DNA from 4 places in the Arthrobacter sp. NEB 688 genome. Region 4 is predicted to be linked to each of the others. Evidence: predicted binding sites of a transcription regulator. Region 4 holds the regulator's gene; each other region holds the start of a gene.
What was found. The regulator LexA, encoded in region 4, represses DNA repair genes until DNA is damaged. The targets are predictions, from matches to a motif close to TCGAACANNTGTTCGA.
Positions count from the first base shown of each region.

Region 1 (2,195 bases), 1.6 Mb from region 4:
TGGTCGGGGTCGGGGAGGTCGCTCAGGGCGGGGTCGGCGCGATGGTCGGGCGGGTCGGTGCTGCGGACCCGTCCGGTGGGGTCGGTGACGGTGTAGGTCCCGTCCGGCGCGAGCAGTGTGCGCCATCCGGGTCGCTGCTTCGTGCGGTGGTGGCGGCGGCAGAGGCAGACGAGGTTGGCGGCGCTCGTCGGGCCGGCCGGCCACGGCACCACGTGGTCGAGGTCGCACCAGCGGGCGGCCACCGAGCAGCCGGGGAAGCGGCAGTGCCGGTCGCGCGCCCGGACGAGGCCGGCCAGGGCCGCCCCCGGGCGGTACGCGGGCGTGGCGAGGGCGTCGCCGTCGTCGACGAGGGCCCCGGTCAGCGGGTGGGCGTGGTGCTCGACCACCGTCGTGGTGACGGTGGACTGCTGCAGCACGAGGTCGGTCAGGGCCTTGGCACGCGCCCGGTCGATGCGCGCGCAGACGCCGTCCTCGAGGTAGCGCTGCGCGAGCGCGCCGACCGCGGCCCAGGCGCCGCACGCCTCCTCGCTGGGGAAGGTGCCGAGCCAGGTGTCGACACCGGGCTCGTCGACCCAGCGCCGCAGCCCCGATGCCTCGCGGGCCCGCCGGGCGCGCTGCCGGAGCAGGTCGGGGTCGATGGCCGCGAGCATCCGCCGTACCCGCCGACGCAGCCGCGACCCGTCCTCGCGGTCGAGCCACGGGTCGAGGGCGGCCACGACGGTCGCGCGGACCTCGGCCGGGCACTCCTCGAGCTCGCCGCTGACGACGTGTGCACGGTGGCCGTCGAGGCGGCCCTGCGTCATGGCGGTGTGCAGGCCGCCGAGACCGGTGCTCGTGGGCGTGCCCTCGGGGCCGTCCGCGGCCCGGCGCACGGCGTCCCGCACCCGCTGCTCGGCGGCGACGGCCGAGAGGCACAGGACGCCGGAGACGATCGCCGGTGCGTCGAGCGCCCGACGGACATCGCGGACGGTGCCGTCCTCGGCCCACTCCGGCTCGAGGGCCGCCAGCTCGACGACGACCTCGTCTTGGAGGGCCGTCGCCTCGTTGAGGAGGGACTGGAGGGCGCCCAGGGCCTCGACCCACTCGTCGCGGGTGCCGGTGCGGACCCCCGACGGACGCACGGGGGCGAGGGCATCGTGCGCCCGGCGCGTCGCGTCGAGCAGGTCCTGTGCCGTGCCGGTGGTGACCATGCGCTCCCCCTCCCCTCGTGCTGGCATCCTATCGAACACGCGATCGAACGACAAGGGTCCGAAGCATCTAAAGTGCTCTCGCGCAAAAGGATTCGTCCGCGAAGGAAACCGCCGGGTCAGGCGCCCGTCCACGCCTCCGGGAGGTGCCAGTCCGCCGACGGGTCCTCGCCGACCCGGCCGTCCACCGCCTCGCGGAGCAGGTCGGCGTGCCCGGTGTGCCGGCCGTACTCCTCGAGCAGGTCGAACAGCAGGCGCCGGATGCTCGCGTGCCGGCCCTCGCCGTCGGACGCGTGTGCCGCGCCGCCGAGCCCTCGCTCGGCGACGGCCTCGCGCACGCGCGCCCGGTTGCGCTCGACCGCGCCGTCGTAGAGGGCGTAGAGGTCCTCCGGCGGGTCGGACGCCGCGGACGTCATCTCCCAGTCGTCCTCGTCGTCCCAGCCGTTGTCGTCCCAGACGTCGGGCATCGGTGTGCCGGAGAGGCGTTGGGTCGAGTAGAAGTCCTCGACCGACGCGAGGTGCTTGAGCAGCGCGGCCAGGCTGAGGGTGGACGACGGGATGGTCGCGCGCAGCCCCTCAGCGTCGAGGCCGTCGACCTTGTAGCGGAACGTGGCGCGCATCCGGTCGAGGGACCCGAGCAGCTGCTCGGCCTCCGACCCGGCCAGCGGCGGCTCCCACGGCGGCGGGGTGGTGCTCACGCGAGGCGCTCCAGCATCCCGAGCGACCGCTGCACGACGAGCGCCGTGGCGTCGGCGTCGTACGCGGGCAGCGAGCTGTCGACGAACAGGTGGACCTCGCCCGGGTACACGAACAGCTCTGCGCCGGAACGTCCCTCGACGAATCCGCGCGCGGCATCGGCATCGCCCTCGGCGCCGAAGAAGGGGTCGTCGGCCATGCCGTGCACCTGCACGGGCAGCCCCTCGGGCCAGGCGCCGAAGTTCGAGGGGTCGGCGAAGGCCTCGTAGAGCAGCGCGCCGGCGACGCCCGGGTGGTTCTGCGCCAGCTGCT
Region 1 covers NZ_CP053707.1:677,583-679,777, reverse strand. Annotated here, with positions in the region: gene HL663_RS03320 (HNH endonuclease signature motif containing protein) at 1-1,190, opposite strand, end outside; gene HL663_RS03315 (mycothiol transferase) at 1,307-1,885, opposite strand; gene HL663_RS03310 (dienelactone hydrolase family protein) at 1,882-2,195, opposite strand, start outside.
Region 1: the regulator LexA is predicted to act here: its motif matches at 1,222-1,237, upstream of HL663_RS03320 (HNH endonuclease signature motif containing protein).

Region 2 (2,195 bases), 990 kb from region 4:
GCGCCCGATGGACGGGCTGCTCGAGTGGCGACTCGGTGCGGGTGCGGGGCTCCAGGTGTGGCGCGAGCCCGAGGCGGCCGGGCGCTCCGGCTGCACCATCTCGGTCACCGACCTCGACGCCGTCGCCGCGCGGTTGACGACGGCCGGTGTCGCGCACGAGGGTGTGGAGCAGGCGAGCAGCGTGCGCATCCTGCGGCTCGCCGACCCGGACGGCAACCGCGTCGTCCTCACCGACTGACGTGCGCCCGAGCGAGCAGGAGGACCCGGTGGCCGACACCGTCGACGAGTACCTGACCGGCTTCGAGGGCGAGGTCCGCGAGCGGCTCGACGCGATGCGCCGCACCGTGCGCGAGGCGGCGCCGGACGCGGTCGAGTCCATGGCCTACGGGATGCCCGCCTACAAGCTCGACAAGAAGCCGCTCGTCTACTTCGCCGGCTACGACCGGCACGTCGGCTTCTACGCGACCCCCAACGGGCACGAGGCCTTCGCCGACGAGTTCGCCCGCTACAAGCAGGGCAAGGGCTCCGTGCAGCTGCCGCTCGACGAGCCGCTGCCGCTCGACCTGGTCCGCCGGGTCGTGGAGTTCCGCGTCGCGAGCATCCGCGGCTGACGCCGTCCGCTCAGCGCACCCCGCGGACGCGGAACTGGATGCTGATCCGCGGGCCGACGGGGCGCGAGGTCTTGGGCACCGCGTGGTCCCAGGTGCGCTGGCAGGCCCCGCCCATCACGAGGAGGTCGCCGTGCCCGGCGGCGAAGCGGCGGGAGTGCCCGCCCTCGCGGGGGCGCAGCAGCAGGTCGCGCGGCGCGCCGACGGAGAGGATGGCGACCATCGTGTCCTGGTCGCGGCTGCGCCCGATGCGGTCGCCGTGCCAGGCGACGGAGTCGTGGCCGTCGCGGTAGAGGCAGAGGCCGGCGGTGACGAACGGCTCGCCGAGCTCGGCGGCGTAGTGGGCCGAGAGGGCGTCCCGGGCCTCCTCGAGCGCGAGGTGGGGGAGCGGGTCGCCCTCGCCGTAGAAGGACAGCAGGCGCGGGGTGTCGACGACGCTGTCGTACATCTGGCGACGCTCGGCGAACCACGGGACGTCGCGGCGCAGCGCCTCGTAGAGCTCGTCGGCACCCCCGACCCAGCCCGTGCGCTCGTCGACCCACGCGTCGTGGTCGAGCACCGTGCGCCGCACCGACCCGCCGAGCGGCCGGACCTCGATGCCGTCGGCGAGGTCGAGGAGGGAGCCCTGGAGCACTGCCATGGCGAGAGCGTAGCCGGGAATCGAACACCTGTCCACGACGCGCCCACGTTCGACGCCGCAGGTCGGGGCGGGTCCGCGGGCCCGGCACGGTGGTCGCCCGCTGCGAGAGTGACGGCATGAGCGAGGAGAACGCACAGGTCGTGGCCGTCGTCGGGGCCTCCGGGGTGCTCGGCGGGCTCGTCGCCCGCGGGCTGCAGGAGCGCGGCGCCACCGTCGTGGCCGTCGGTCGCGACGCCGGGCGGCTCGGCGAGGCCGTCCCCGGGGCGGCGCAGGTCGTCGGCGAGATCGGGGACGCCACGCTCGGCGACCGGCTCGTCGCGCACTGCCGGGACGAGCACGGTCGGCTCGACGGGGTCGTCAACGCCGCGGGGGTCGTCGCGTTCGGGTCGCTCGTCGACACCGACGACGCCGTCATCGAGGAGCTCTTCCTCACCGACGTCATCGGCCCGCTCTTCCTCGCGCGCCGGGTGCTGCCGGCGCTCGCGGAGACCAAGGGGTACCTCGCGAACCTCAGCGCCGTCGTCGCCGAGGCGCCGCTGCCCGGGATGGTCGCCTACGCCGCGGCGAAGGCCGCCCTGACCGCCGCGGACCGCGCGCTGGCCCGCGAGGCGCGCCGCACCGGGGTGCAGGTCATCGACCTGCGGCCGCCGCACACCGAGACCGGGCTCGCGACCCGGCCGCTCGCGGGCGCCACGCCGTCGCTGCCGCAGGGGCTGGCGCCGGAGCGCGTCGCCCAGGTCGTGCTCGACGCGATCGAGCGGCGCACGGCCGAGGTCGCGTCGGGCGACTTCGCCTGAGCGGCAGACCTACTCCTCCTCGTCGGTGGCCTTGCTGTCGTCCGCGGCGTCCTCGTCCTCGTCGTCGTCCCACGTGATCGCCAGCGACGAGCCGTACGCGCTGCCGGACATCGGCCCGTAGGCGAACCAGCCGCCCCCGTCGGCACCCGG
Region 2 covers NZ_CP053707.1:3,270,792-3,272,986, reverse strand. Annotated here, with positions in the region: gene HL663_RS15385 (VOC family protein) at 1-238, shown strand, start outside; gene HL663_RS15380 (iron chaperone) at 267-611, shown strand; gene HL663_RS15375 (alpha-ketoglutarate-dependent dioxygenase AlkB) at 622-1,248, opposite strand; gene HL663_RS15370 (SDR family NAD(P)-dependent oxidoreductase) at 1,365-2,045, shown strand; gene HL663_RS15365 (hypothetical protein) at 2,055-2,195, opposite strand, start outside.
Region 2: the regulator LexA is predicted to act here: its motif matches at 1,269-1,284, upstream of HL663_RS15375 (alpha-ketoglutarate-dependent dioxygenase AlkB).

Region 3 (2,195 bases), 610 kb from region 4:
AGGCCGGGGAGCTGCGTGCCGGACACGGCGTAGCCGGGCGTGACCTCCGCCTGCAGCACCGTCAGGTCACCGTCGAGCTCCTCCAGCCACGACAGCTCCTCCCGGGAGGTCGCGTCGAGGTCGCCGTAGCGGACGATCTCGCCCGTGGTCGCGTCGACGAGGGTCTCGTCGTCGTCCCAGTCCACCCGGAACCTCGTCCCCGGCGTCGCATCGGGCGCAGGCCGGTCGGTGACCACCGGGACCCCGAGAGTCACCTGCGCGGACACCGTCACGTTGCGCAGAACCAGGTCGGTCAGGGCGTCCGCGCGGGACTGCGGCACGGACAGGGCGTCGTCGAACGCGCGATAGTCCCCGGCCAGCGCTTCGACCGCCGCCCACATCGCGCTCGACGTGGCCGTCGGCAGCGACGCGAACCAGTCCGTCAGGCCGTCCTCACCGGGACGGACCTCCACGCACCGCCCGCGCCTGCGCAGCGCCACGTGCGCCGCGACCTGCTCGGCCGCGACCCGGGTCGCCACCCGGCGGGCCTCGCCGGCAACGCGGGCCGGGTCCATCCGCGCCAGGCGGGGCGCGAGCTCGGCATCCACCCGCAGGCACGCCTCCACGTCCAGACCCGCGCACGCGTCGAGCACCTTCTGCACGGCCACGACCGCGACGGCCCCCTCGACCAGCAGGTCACGCACCCGGGGGAACCGTTCACCCACCGCAGCACCCAACGCGGCCTTACGACCGGCCAGCCCCTCGGTCAGCCCGGTCGCAAGGCTCATCCGGGTCGCCGCCATCGCGTCGACGAACCCGACTGGGTGCACCCGCTCCCACGAGCCCGAACGCACCGTCGTCTCCACCCGAGCACCCCACGCCCCCGCCACGACCGTCGCACCCTCGGCCGCGTTCACCAACCCCTGCAGCTCACCGGCGAGCGCGAACGCCTCGTCCGCCGACAGCCGGTGACCGCCCTCCACCAGCTCACGACCCAGCCGCGCGCACTCCTGGCGCAGCGCCGCGACGCGGCGGGAGAGGGTCTCGGTGTCCATGCCTCATCCTACCGAACACGCGTTCGACAGGCAAGGTCAACGTCGACCTGTAGACGACGAAAACAACTGTGCCGCAGGCGGATGAACGCGAACCGAACTCGCGCCGGCGGGACCCCGTCAGCCGGTGTTCTGCAGCCCGGCAGCGAGCCCGTTGACGGTGAGCAGCAGCGGGCGGTGCCACTCCGAGCCCTCACCCTCACCCGTCGCCCGTAGCTCGCCGAGCCCCCGCAGGAGGAGGTGGCTGAGCATGTCGACGAAGGGTCGCCGCAGCCCGACCGCGGTGTACAGGTGCGGCTTCCGCTCGAGCATCTCGGACTGGCCGAGCAGCTCGAGCACCATCCGCCGCGTCAGCGCGAGCTCGTCGAGCACCTGGGTCGCGAGCTCCGGCCGGCCACCGAGGGCGAGGAACGCGGCGGCGAGGTCGTCGTCGGTCTTCGCGAGGCTCATCTCGGCGACGTCGACGAGCGCCGCGAAGACCGGCCACTCGCGGTACGCCTGGCGGGCCTCGTGCAGGTCGCCCAGCGCGGCCAACCCGCTGCCGAGCCCGTACCACCCGGGCAGGTTGACGCGGGTCATCGACCACGCGAACACCCACGGGATGGCGCGCAGGTCGTCCAGGCTGCGGCCCGACTCCGAGCCGCTGCGGCGCGACGGCCGCGACCCGAGCCGGAGGTCGGCGAGCAGGTCGAGGGGGCTCGACATCGCGAAGAAGTCCGCGAACCCGGGCTGCTCGACCAGTGACCGGAAGGACGCCCGGCTGGCCTGCGCCACAGCCGAACCGACGGCGTCGAAACGCCCTGCCGCCTCGTCGCGAGCGGCCACGTGGTCGGGCGCGTCGGTCAGCAGCACCGCGGACGCCACCCGCTCGAGGTGCTGCTCGGCGATGCGCACGTCGGCGTACCGGGCGAAGATCACCTCGCCCTGCTCGGTCACCTTGAAGCGCCCGTCGACCGACCCGGTCGGCTGCGCGGCGATGGCCCGGTGCAGCGGGCCGCCGCCCCGACCGAGGGACCCGCCGCGGCCGTGGAAGAGCGTCAGCTCGACCCCGTGCCGCCGGGCCCACGCCACGAGCCCGACCTGCGCCCGGTGCAGCGCGAGGGTGGCGGCCGCCGGACCGACGTCCTTGGCCGAGTCGGAGTAGCCGAGCATCACCTCGACCTC
Region 3 covers NZ_CP053707.1:2,888,045-2,890,239, reverse strand. Annotated here, with positions in the region: gene HL663_RS13595 (HNH endonuclease signature motif containing protein) at 1-1,034, opposite strand, end outside; gene HL663_RS13590 (phosphoenolpyruvate carboxylase) at 1,152-2,195, opposite strand, start outside.
Region 3: the regulator LexA is predicted to act here: its motif matches at 1,046-1,061, upstream of HL663_RS13595 (HNH endonuclease signature motif containing protein).

Region 4 (2,195 bases):
GCCGCCGCACTGGACGACCGGGTGGTGGGAGTGGCGGGAGGAGCTGCGCCGACGTGTCCGCATGCCCTGAAGTCTGTTGGTGCACAGCCCTGTCGCGCAGGGCAGGACGGCGCCGGCGGGCCGATGGGCCCGCGAGGTCCGACAGGTCGGCGGATGCTCCCTCCCCCGTTCGGCCGAGTGTGGCGCGGTTGACACCGACCGCCCGCAGGACCCACCCGCACGAGCGGGGCGGACAGCACGGAGGGCGTCGCCTTCCCTGCACGGGAGACGACGCCCTCCGGCGTCCGAGTCGGGTCGAGGGACTCGGGGATCGTGACGCGCCCGGGGGCGCGTGCGCGGGGCTCAGCCCGCGGGGATGACCAGCTGCTGGCCGGCGCGCACCTGGGCGGTGCTCAGGTCGTTGGCGAGCTGGATGGCGACGATGCCGTCGCTGATCGACATCGAGGGAAGCTCGGTGGCCGCGATCTCGGAGAGGGTCTGGCCACCGGTGACCGAGACGGTGTGCGCCGGCTCGGCCGCGCCGGCCCCGCCGAGACCCCGCAGGCCGAGGACGGTGGCGAGGGCGAGCGTCGCCATCACGAGCAGCACGAGGCGGCCGCGGCGCGTGATGCGCAGCGCGGGCTCGGCGACCGCGGCGGCGCGGCCGCCCTGGCCGGCGCCGTCGATGACGACCAGCCGCGGGCGGCGGGGAGCCACCGGGTGGGTGCTGCCGAGGTCGGTGGGGTGCCAGGCGATCGCGCTCATCATGTCCTCCATCCCGGCGGCCAGGGCCACCGTCGAACCGGTGTTCGATAGAACGTCTGTACGAGTTATAGCACGCGTGTTCGAGGCGGACAAGACACGCGTCGAACACCTGTTTGAGTTCGGGGCCGCCCGCTCGTAGGATGTCCGCATGCAGGTCAGACTGCACGGCACCACCGACAAGCCGTCTGACCTGCACAAACACCGGTCAGGACACCCCGTCGTACGGGGTGGCCTCAGCAAAGGGGTCGAGATGGCACGTCCGAGGAACGCCGACATCCACGAGATGCCCGACCGCGGCGACGGCGGGGACCTCACCCACCGCCAGCGCAAGATCCTCGAGGTCATCCGCAACGCCGTCGACCGGCACGGGTACCCGCCGAGCATGCGCGAGATCGGCGAGGCCGTCGGCCTCACCTCCCCCAGCTCGGTCGCCCACCAGCTCTCCGCGCTCGAGCGCAAGGGCTTCCTGCGGCGCGACCCCAACCGCCCGCGCGCCATCGAGGTCGTCTCCCCCGACCGCCAGGGCAGCGGCTACCGCCGGCCCGAGCAGGACGAGGGCGACGTGACCGGCATCGGCGACTCCCGCCCCGAGGCCTCCTACGTGCCGGTCCTCGGCCAGATCGCCGCCGGTGTCCCGATCACCGCCGAGGAGGTCGTCGAGGACGTCTTCCCGCTGCCCAAGCAGATCGTCGGCGAGGGCAGCCTGTTCCTCCTCAAGGTCGTCGGCGAGTCGATGGTCGACGCCGCCATCTGCGACGGCGACTGGGTCGTCGTGCGCCAGCAGCCGACCGCCGAGAACGGCGACATCGTCGCGGCGATGCTCGACAACGAGGCGACCGTCAAGACCTTCAAGCGGCGCGACGGCAAGGTCTGGCTCATGCCGCACAACCCGGCCTTCGAGCCGATCGACGGCGACCACGCGACGATCCTCGGCAAGGTCACCGCGGTCCTGCGCCGCGTCTGACCCCGCCCGGCGTCAGTCCTCGACCTCGGCGATGTGCACGACGGCGTCGCCGGAGTTGACCAGGGGCGCCTCGGTGCGCCCGACGACGATCCCGGAGCGGTCGGCGTGCACGAGGCGCACCCGCTTGCCGAGCGAGTCGAAGAGGCCGCCCAGGCGCGCGCCGCGCTCGACCCGCTCCCCCAGCCCGACCTCGAGGTGCAGCATCCCGGTGCCGCGGGCGCGGACCCACCCGCTGCGGAACGACACCGCCGACGGCGCCGGCGGGTCCTCGGCCACCGGGTCGGTCATCCCGAGCGCGGCGAGGACCCGGCGCACGCCGAGCACGCCGGCGTCGACCGCCCAGCGGTCCATCCGCCACGCCTCGCCCGCCTCGTAGAGCAGCACCGTCGCGCCCCGCTCGCGTGCGGCGTACCGCAGCGAGCCGTCGCGCAGCCGCGCGTTGAGCATCACGGGCGCCGCGAAGGCCTCGGCCAGGGCACGGGTGCGC
Region 4 covers NZ_CP053707.1:2,277,641-2,279,835, reverse strand. Annotated here, with positions in the region: gene HL663_RS10775 (LysM peptidoglycan-binding domain-containing protein) at 343-774, opposite strand; gene lexA (transcriptional repressor LexA) at 995-1,708, shown strand; gene HL663_RS10765 (succinylglutamate desuccinylase/aspartoacylase family protein) at 1,721-2,195, opposite strand, start outside.